DNA from 3 places in the Tepidibacter sp. Z1-5 genome. Region 3 is predicted to be linked to each of the others. Evidence: riboswitches for the same ligand, from Rfam matches in the RefSeq annotation. Region 3 holds a riboswitch; each other region holds the start of a gene.
What was found. A riboswitch is a leader RNA that binds a small molecule or an ion and turns the genes downstream of it on or off. The one in region 3 is predicted to bind cyclic di-GMP.

Region 1 (3,290 bases), on a different contig from region 3:
TTCATCTCTGTAATGTCTTGTCTTTTTAATTTCATCTTCTAAGCTTATAAGTTTTGATTTTAATTGATCTGCTTTTATCTTAGCTTCATCATAAGATGTTTTTAAACTCTCATATTTTTTATCGGATTCTATTTTCTTTTGCAAAGCTTTTTTAGCTAAATCTTCATTATTTTTACTCATTGCAAGCTTGACTTTTTCATCAAAATCATTAGATTCTTTTAATGTTTCATCCATTTGCTTCTTTATTAAGTGTGCATTTCCTATTACTTCAGCTGAAGATAATTTAGCCTTATTAAGACTTTCTTCCATTTCTCTTATCTTAAGATCTAAAAGCTCTATAGGGTTTTCTGCTTTATCTAATGCACTATTTGCTTTTCCTTTTATAATGTTGTTTAATCTTTTAAAAATTCCCATTTAAACATACCTCCATATCATTTAATTATATTCACAAGTGGTTTTTAAAACTACTTGATGTACTTATGATAATATATAAATACAAAAAATGAAAATGCCATTTAGAGTGAAAAACGATTGAAAAATGATATTATATATAAATAACTTACAAATACTAATGCTTTCTTAAAAATGCTATAAATATAATAAGAAAAAATATTTAAAAATACAACACGTAGTTATTGAAACTACATAATGCTATTTTTACATTTTTTTAATAGGTTATATACATATTAAATGTAAACATTTGATACATTATTTGTTTAGAATAAAATACTTTGAATTTTTAAATACTAACAATGATAAAGCGAAACTTAATTTAAATAGAGTTTTTACTCTAGATAAATTTTTAATATGACATTATACAAGGAGGCTATTATAGTGTATATATGTGATTACCATGTGCACACAGAGTTTTCTTTTGACTGTGATACTCCTGTTGAGGAAGTTATAAAAAAAGGAATTTCTATGGGACTCAATGAAATGGCTTTCACTGATCATGTAGAGTATGATATTGAATTGATTGATTTTGATAAATACTTAAAAATGTACAATGAAATGAAAAATAAATATAAAGATAAAATAGATATTTTGTTAGGAGCTGAAATTGGATTTCAACATCATGTAATAGATGATATAGAAAAGTTAATTGATAAGTATCCTTTTGATTTTACTATATTATCAACTCATACAGTAGATAGGCTTGATATTTGTAATGGAGATTTTTTTAAAGATAAGGATTTAAAAAATGCTTATCTTAGATATTTTGAGAATATGCTAGAGAGTATAGAAAAATTTAAGAATTACAGCATATTAGGACATTTAGATTTTATAAGTAGATACACCAGGGATGATCAAAAGTTATTGTATAGTGACTATATAGATATAATAGATTCTATATTAACTAAAGCTATTGATAATGACTGTGGAATAGAAGTTAATACATCGGGGTATAGATATGGTTTAGACAGTGTACATCCACAAGTAGACATATTAAAAAGGTATAACGAGTTAGGTGGTCAAATAATAACTGTTGGATCTGATGCTCATAAATCAAAGGATATATGTGCAGATTTTGACATAGCATACGATATATTAAAAAATATAGGTTTTAAAAAAATTACTACATTCAAACAGAGAAAACCAGAATTTAAAAATATCCCATGATGGGATATTTTTTTGTAAATATGATATGGATTTTTCGTCTAAACATTGAGCTAGAAATCTATTTTGGATCAAAATGTAAAATAATATTGAGTATTATGTAAATTTATAGTAAAATAATTAGTGGAATAGGAATTGAGTATCGTACATAGTATAGGTCTGTATAATTTAAAAGAGATTACGATAATGGCAAACTTATTGAAAGGTAAGGACGCAAAGTTATGTGTCTAAGGGATGATAATCCTATGATTGACAGACTGCCAAAATTATTAATATGTTAGAGTTATATATTTTGAATGGTATTATAACTCTTAATTATTTTGTATATTAATAGGCATCTATGAAATCATAGATGTTTTTTTATTTCAAATTATAAAGCTTAGGAAAGATATAAAAGAATATAAGAATAAGGAGTAGGGTGTTTAAATGAAAAAAATGTTGAATTTTAAAAATAAAATAGGATCTAAACTTATTATAGTATTTATTTTGTTAATAACCATGTCACTAAGTGCATTAGGAATAACTTCGTATTTTAAATCAACAGCTATTCTAAAAGAGAATTTAAAAGATAACTCTTTTCAAATAGTTAAGCGAATAGAAGAAAATATGGCAACTTTTATAGAAGAAAATGAATTTAATATTATTCAAATGTCTCGTGATCCAAATGTTCAACAAGTTATATCGAACCTAGATTCACAAATGTGGATGATGGAAACTTTTAAAAGTTATAAAGAAGCTCATCCATTTGTTCAAAGTATTTATTTAGCTACGATAAATAGAAGTATGTATTTATATCCTCAAGCGGACCTACCAGAAGGATATGACCCTATTGAAAAAGATTGGTATAAAAATACTTTAAGTAAGAATGATATAGTGTGGGAAAAACCGTATAAAGATATAGTTACTGGAAAAATGGTTACAACTGTTTATATACCTGTATATAATACTTATAATGATAATGAATTGGTTGGTGTATTGGGAGTAGATATATCTTTAGAAAATTTTTCAACTAAAGTAAATAAACTTAAAATTGGGAAAAATGGTTATGCTGTTTTAGTAGATGAAGATTTAAAACTTATTACTCATAAAAATAAAGAACTTATAGGAACTCGTATAGATATAAAAGAAGTTGAAGAAGCTATACAGAAAACTAATGAGGGGAGCGTACCATATTCTAAAGATGAAAAAGGATTTTCAAAAGATAAAATTGCATTATTTACTAAAATAGATAAATTAGGATGGACTGTTATTGGAACTATGTATGTTGATGAAATTAAAGATGATACTAAGGTTTTATTTGATAATACATTAATTATAGGATTTATCTCTTTATTGATAGCTGGAATCACTTCTATTTTGTTTTCTAAGAATTTAACAAAACCTATAAAGATACTTTTAGATAATATGAAAAAAATACAAAAAGGTGACTTTACAATAAGATGTAATTTTAAAAGTAAAGATGAAATAGGTCAAATTGGAGAAGGATTTAATGAAATGCTTGATGATATTGGAAAACTTATAAATAATATACAAAATACATCGCAGGAAGTTAATAAGTCTGCACAAAACTTAGCAGGAACTTCAGAAGAGGTTAGTGCATCCGCTGAAGAAGTATCAAGAACTGTAGATGAGATAGCTAAAGGAGCTTCTAATCAAGCCAGTGAATCGGAGAA
Region 2 (3,290 bases), on a different contig from region 3:
TGTGAATGATTTTAAGACAGGAGAAGTTAATAGAGTTAACAGTGATATTAAGTATCCTGGAGGAAAGGGAATTAATGTATCTAGAGTTCTTAATAATTTTGGAGTAGATACAAAGGCGCTAGGTTTTATAGGTGGATTTACAGGAGAATTTATCAAAAACTATATAGAAGATGAAGGAGTAAAGACTGATTTTATAAAGGTTGAAGAAGATACAAGGATAAATGTTAAGTTGAAATCAAATGAAGAAACAGAAATAAATGGATATGGACCAACTATAACAGAAGAAAATTTAAATTCTTTATTCGATAAAATAAAAAAATTAAGTAATGAAGATATATTAGTTCTTGCAGGTAATGCTCAAAAAAGTGTTCCAAGAGATATATATGCTCAAATACAGAATATATGTATTGAGAATAATGTAAAAGTAGTTGTAGATACTACTGGTGAAGCGTTGTTGAATACTTTGAAGAACAAACCTTTTTTAATAAAGCCAAACATCCATGAACTTATCGAAGTGCTAAATGTAAATATAGATAATATAGATGAGACTATACACTATGCAAAAAAGCTTGTAAATATGGGTGCACAAAATGTAATAATATCAATGGCTGGTGATGGAGCATTACTTATATGTGATGAAGGTGTATATAAAGCTACAACTCCAAATGGAGAGGTTAAAAATTCTGTTGGAGCAGGAGATTCTCTTATAGCTGGTTTTTTAGCTAGTTATTATGAGGAAAAAGACATTTTAAAAGCTTTTAAGCTTTCAGTAGCAACTGGTAGTGCAACTGCATTTTCTCTGGATCTATGTATAAAAAAATATGCTTTGAGTTTGCTAAATCAGGTTGATATAAAAAAAATAAGCTAAAGAAAAATTAAAAAAATAGTATTATTATAGATTTAATAAAACTTGAAAATTTATATAAAAAGATAGCAAAATTAGAAACAGAAGAAGATAAAGTGTGGCAAGAATTTGAATCTATAATGGATAAATATTTTGAAGATGATGAAGAATTTCCAAAGTTTGAGAAATTACTAGGAGAAGAGATAGAAAAATTTAATGAAGAACAAATTAAAGAATTAAAAGATTTATATTCAAAAATTCTAGTATACGAAAAAGATAAGAATTACAGAAAAGCAGATTTACTTTGGGAAGAATTTGGTAGATAGATTTTATAGAGTTGAAGAGTCTAGACATAGACAATCAGGAGAAATTGGATTAGGGTTATCAATTGTAAAAAATATATTAGAACTTCATGGCAGTGAATATGGAGTAGAAAATACTGATTCTGGAGTAATATTTTATTTTACATTATAAAAAGTCTTTTTAGATATATGTATTATATGATATAATAAGTATAAATACAATAGATTAAAGAGATAGTTTTACTGATAATAGCAAACTTGTTGAAAGACAAGGACGCAAAGCTATAGGGCCTTCCTCAGAAATGAAATGGCAGCCAGCTACCAAAGGAAACTTTTATTATTATCAATAAAGCTTTTTCTCGAAATGGCAAACTTATTGAAAGATAAGGACGCAAAACTATAGGGCCTTCCTCAGAAATGAGATGGTAGCCAGCTATCGAAGGGAGAGTTTTTTATGTTAAAAAAACTATTTGCAATAATATATATAATATCTATATTTTTTATAAGAGAAAACGTTATATTCGCTGATAACAGCCCATTTGATTTATCTAGTATTAATCAAGGGATTATTGAAGTTAAGTATGAATTAAATGCAAATGTAAAAACAAAAATGATGATTGAACATAATGGTCAAAAATATTACTATGATTTATTAACATCAGATGAAACTTTTCCATTACAAATGGGAAATGGTAAATATATGGTTGCTATTTGTGAACAAAAAGAAGGAAAACAATATGTAATAAAAAACCAAGAACGCTTTGAAGTTAAGTTACAAAATGAAAAAGAAGTTTATTTAAATAGTAATCAAGTAATTTCTTGGGATGAGAGTAATTCGGCAGTACAATTAGCAAAAAAACTTACTGAAGGAACGAATGACGACGAAGAAAAAGTTAGTATTATTCATGATTATATAGTAAAAAATATACAATATGATTCAGGCAAATATGCATCTTTAGATAAAACGTATTTACCAAATGTAGATGATATTTTACAAAGTAAAAAAGGAATATGTTATGATTATGCTTCTTTATTTGCAGTAATGCTTAGAAGTGTAGATGTTCCGACTAAATTAGTAAAAGGATATAAAGATGATATTTCAGAATATCATGCATGGAATGAAGTATATGTAAATAATAATTGGGCAACAGTAGATTGCACCTATGATACAGCTTTATATGCAGGAAATTTAGGAACAGAAATAGTTAAAGATTCAAATCAATATAGAACTGAAAAAGTATATTAAATATTTCGAATAAAGAGGAGCGTTCAACTTGAATAGCTTCTTTCTTTATTAAAAAAATCACGATATGACAAAAAAATAAAATAAATGACAAAATAAAACAAAAATCACTTGACAATTATCTGGATTTTTATTATTATTTAATTACAAATGATTTATATAAGGTTTGGAAGAAACGAAAATAGCTTCTGAATTTAAATCATATGGAACAAAAAATTAAAATATGAATAATATCGTAGATAGCAATTAAAGACAACAGTCTATTATTGTTTAAGCTTTAACTGCTCTACGACAAAAGTACCTATTTTTTATTAAGGTGATTTTGTCGTGGAGCAGTTTTTTTGTTCCCTACAAAATATTATGAAAGGAGGCTTTTATTAAAATTGAGGATTTTTAATAAAAAAAGAATATCTATTTTAACTGTACTTGCTTTAATAGTTCAACTGCATGTACCGTATTTTACAGGAATAGTATTTGCAGAAGATACTAGAGGATTATCGGTTAAGATAAAGGAAGAAATTATTACAGGAACAGAAACCTTTAATACAACAGGAAAAGCTACTGCTGAAAGTTGTCCACCAGGAGATGACTATAGCAAAAATGACAATTATATAAGAACATTGGACACCGTAGGATATACCATAGATTATAGTGTTAATCCTGAAGGTTATGTTGCTAAAAATTCTGTTTTAACAGCAACATTAAGTGCAGGTACAGATGGAAATCCTATTGTTGTTTGGGATTCAAATTTAAAAAATTTATACTTAGGGTTAACTATATCTAGTGATGGAAGAACACTTAAATACGATTTAGGCGATAAAAAAGGAGGAAATGCATATAGTTTTTCTCCTACGGCTAAAGTTTTAGGAACTTCTAAGAATGGGGAAAAGTTTAACTTAGA
Region 3 (3,290 bases):
ATATTTGTATGATTTCTTCAAGCTCTCTTGACATATTTGCTAATTCTTCTACCGATCTAGTTATTTCTTCTATAGTTGCAGATTGTTCTTCACTTGAAGCAGCTACTTCTTCTGTGTTTGCTGCTGATTCTTCTGAAATAGACTCTATTTCATCTACTAGATTCACAATATTTTCTGCATTTTTATTTACTTCTAGTATATTTTTGTTTGCTATATCTAATTTATCTTTTGTTAAATCGAATCCTTGTATTATTTCTTTTAAAGAAATTCCTACTTCTTTTACAACTAATTCTCCTTTTTCAGTTTCTTTATTACCTTCTTCCATTGATACAAGAGCTTTTTTAGTATTTTCTTGAGTTTTATTTATTAATTTTTTTATATTATCTGATGATTTAATTGATTCTTCAGCAAGTTTTCTTATTTCATCCGCTACGACTGCAAACCCTCTTCCAGATTCACCGGCTCTAGCAGCTTCAATCGCTGCATTAAGTGCAAGTAAATTTGTTTGATCTGCTATATTATTTATAACTTGTACTATATTTCCTATTTCATCAGATGTTTTTTCAAATTCATTCATTATATTAGATGTATAATTTACACTATCTTTAATTGCATTCATCTGTTTTATCATATTATCCATTTTTTCTCTACCATCTAATGCTAATTCACTTGTATTATCTGCATTATCTACTACATCATTAATTTCATCATTAATTTTTTCTATATTACAAACTACTTCTTTTATATTATTTGAAACTAATGTTGTTGATTTAACTTGTTTTTCTGCTCCATTTGCTACATCTTGAGTTGACATAGCTATTTGCTCTGAAACTGCGGAAGCCTGCTCAGCTGCTGAGAATAGTTGCTGAGAATATGATGATACATTCAGTGCAACATCTTGAATTTTGCTTGTTATATTCCTTAAATTATTTATCATTTTATTAAAGCTATCTGCTAATACTCCCACTTCATCTTTACTTTGAATATTTATATCTTGCGTTAAATCCCCATTTGAAACTTTATCTGCTACTTCAACAAGTGTTTTTAATGGATTTGTTATCTTTTTTATTAATAAAGCTATTATAATTCCTCCAACTATAAAAGAAATAATTGCTATAATTATAGATTTAACCAAGAGCATTTTTAATGCATTATTTATATGTTTCATAGATATACCTATATCTACAGCTCCTATATGTATTCCATCTTTATACAAAGGAACCAATACATCATAAACTTCTTCTCCTTGATAATTATATTTAGATGAATACGCCTTACCTTCAATAGCTGCAGTTTTACTTCCTTCATCATTTAACTCTATTCCTATTCTCTCTTTATTACTATGAGCCACTGCTTTTAAATTTTTATCTATTACAAGAGCATATGCAATATCTTCTTGATTTGCTATTCTTTCAACTTTTTTTTGAATATCCATTGATGATTTTAATTCTTCTATTTTATTGGCTAATATTCCCACTTGAATAAAACCACCATTTTCTAAAGCTACAGCTCCATATTTATAATAATCATCTGAATCCTCACTTTTTCTTATTTCTTCAATTACTTCTTTTTTTTCTCCTCTTATTATAGCTTGTACAGCACTATCTTCTGGATAGCCCTCTCCTACATATTCTTCAAAATTTGAATATAATGTTATTCCTTTTGAATCCTGTATGTTTATCTCTGATACTCCTGTAAGCTCTGCTATTTTGACTAAAAGTTCATTGGATATATTAGGATTTTGACCTATAATTTGACCTACAGTTTTTATTTTATCTGTTAAAAGAGATTCTATCTGATTTAAAGCTAAATTAGTAGTTTCAATTTCATTAGCCATAGCTTCGACTAACTCCATACCCATTTTTTCCGTTTCGTTTATCATTTCTTTTTTTATACTACTTAAAGAAACTCCAGCTAATATTGATATTGTTACTAAAAATACAATCAAAGTCGTTGTTATAATTTTAAATGATATAGAATTATTTCTAAATTTTAATATTTTCTTCATATTTCATCCTCCCAATATTATATCTTTTCTTTTTATGTTTTTAATTAGTACTTGCATTTTATTTTAAAATCAGCACTTCACACCTAAATCACATTATATTTCGACATTTTTTTTAAACACTTTAATGTTTTTAAAATATTAATTATAATTTTTTTAAAAAATTATATTCTTCATTTCTAAAATTCAAAATCAAGCACACTTATTTTGTTAAAAAACAAAAGATGCCTATGATTATAGACACCTTTACTTTAACATTTTTTAATATAATATTTATATTATATGCTTGGGCAAACTGGCAATCATAGGATTTTATAATCCCTTAGACCCATATCTTTGCGTCCTTATCTTTCGATAAGTTTGCTAGTATCGTCATACATTCACTTTTTATTTCATTTCAAAATTACAACTTCACCTTTAAATTGTATCACATTTTGGCATAATTCCCCACGTTTTTTTATTACTTTTAACGTATTTTTAACATTAATTATCTATATTTTTTAAATTATACTATTTTTTTTCAAGCATACCACTTTTTGATAAAAATTTTTTAATTTTTTTAAGTCCATCTATGTCTGAATCCTTTATTTCAGGATTAAAATCATACCAATTATACATCTGTTTTACATCTTCTCTTGAAAGTCCAGTTTCCTGTAAAGTTATCTTAAAGGATTCTTCTAAATTATTCTCTATATACTCAACACTATTTTTTTGAACCTTTAAAAATTTCTCCACAATTTGTGGATGCTCTTTTACTATTTTATCACTCTCTACAACTACAATAGTCCCATCAATTAGATTTTCTCCAGTTGTAACTATTTTAGCTCCACCTTTTATAGCTTTTAAAGCTGCTGGTCCTGCTACCAGTGCTGCATCTAATTGAGAATACCTACCTTCTTAATTTTTTCATACAATATATATAAGTTCATTGTATACAAATGTTTTTAAAACCCTTGTTCCTTTAACCACGCTTCTGCTTCTTGTAAAGTATTAACAATTTTAGGCTCTAAATTATTTTTAGCTTCTTCTAAATGATCTTTTTTTTCTATATGCCCACCTACTACTAAAACCACTTTTACTAAATTATTTTGTGCAAGCCACTCATTATGTTTTTTTATTTCTTCTTCTATTAAAGAAATTTTATAATAAACAGCATTATTGCATATAGCAAAGGGTTCTCCTTTTAATAAAGGTATAACTTTTTCTTCATACAATTTATGAAAAAGCTTAAAATTATCTTTTTGCCATACACCAGAAGGCTTTTCATATACTATATTCCTTTTTG

Region 1: another riboswitch for cyclic di-GMP. It lies ahead of WJW32_RS09640 (methyl-accepting chemotaxis protein); the one in region 3 lies ahead of WJW32_RS02320 (methyl-accepting chemotaxis protein).
Region 2: another riboswitch for cyclic di-GMP. It lies ahead of WJW32_RS11255 (transglutaminase-like domain-containing protein); the one in region 3 lies ahead of WJW32_RS02320 (methyl-accepting chemotaxis protein).

What each region holds. Positions count from the first base shown of each region.
Region 1 covers NZ_JBBMMD010000036.1:229,774-233,063, forward strand. Annotated here, with positions in the region: gene WJW32_RS09630 (PspA/IM30 family protein) at 1-414, opposite strand, end outside; gene WJW32_RS09635 (histidinol-phosphatase HisJ family protein) at 835-1,620, shown strand; cyclic di-GMP riboswitch class I at 1,796-1,882, shown strand; gene WJW32_RS09640 (methyl-accepting chemotaxis protein) at 2,044-3,290, shown strand, end outside.
Region 2 covers NZ_JBBMMD010000046.1:48,453-51,742, reverse strand. Annotated here, with positions in the region: gene pfkB (1-phosphofructokinase) at 1-868, shown strand, start outside; gene WJW32_RS11265 (hypothetical protein) at 961-1,170, shown strand; gene WJW32_RS11260 (ATP-binding protein) at 1,160-1,318, shown strand; cyclic di-GMP riboswitch class I at 1,388-1,472, shown strand; cyclic di-GMP riboswitch class I at 1,503-1,587, shown strand; gene WJW32_RS11255 (transglutaminase-like domain-containing protein) at 1,601-2,392, shown strand; gene WJW32_RS11250 (MucBP domain-containing protein) at 2,773-3,290, shown strand, end outside.
Region 3 covers NZ_JBBMMD010000009.1:76,156-79,445, forward strand. Annotated here, with positions in the region: gene WJW32_RS02320 (methyl-accepting chemotaxis protein) at 1-2,008, opposite strand, end outside; cyclic di-GMP riboswitch class I at 2,292-2,380, opposite strand; gene WJW32_RS02325 (hypothetical protein) at 2,516-2,740, opposite strand; gene WJW32_RS02330 (hypothetical protein) at 2,950-3,290, opposite strand, start outside.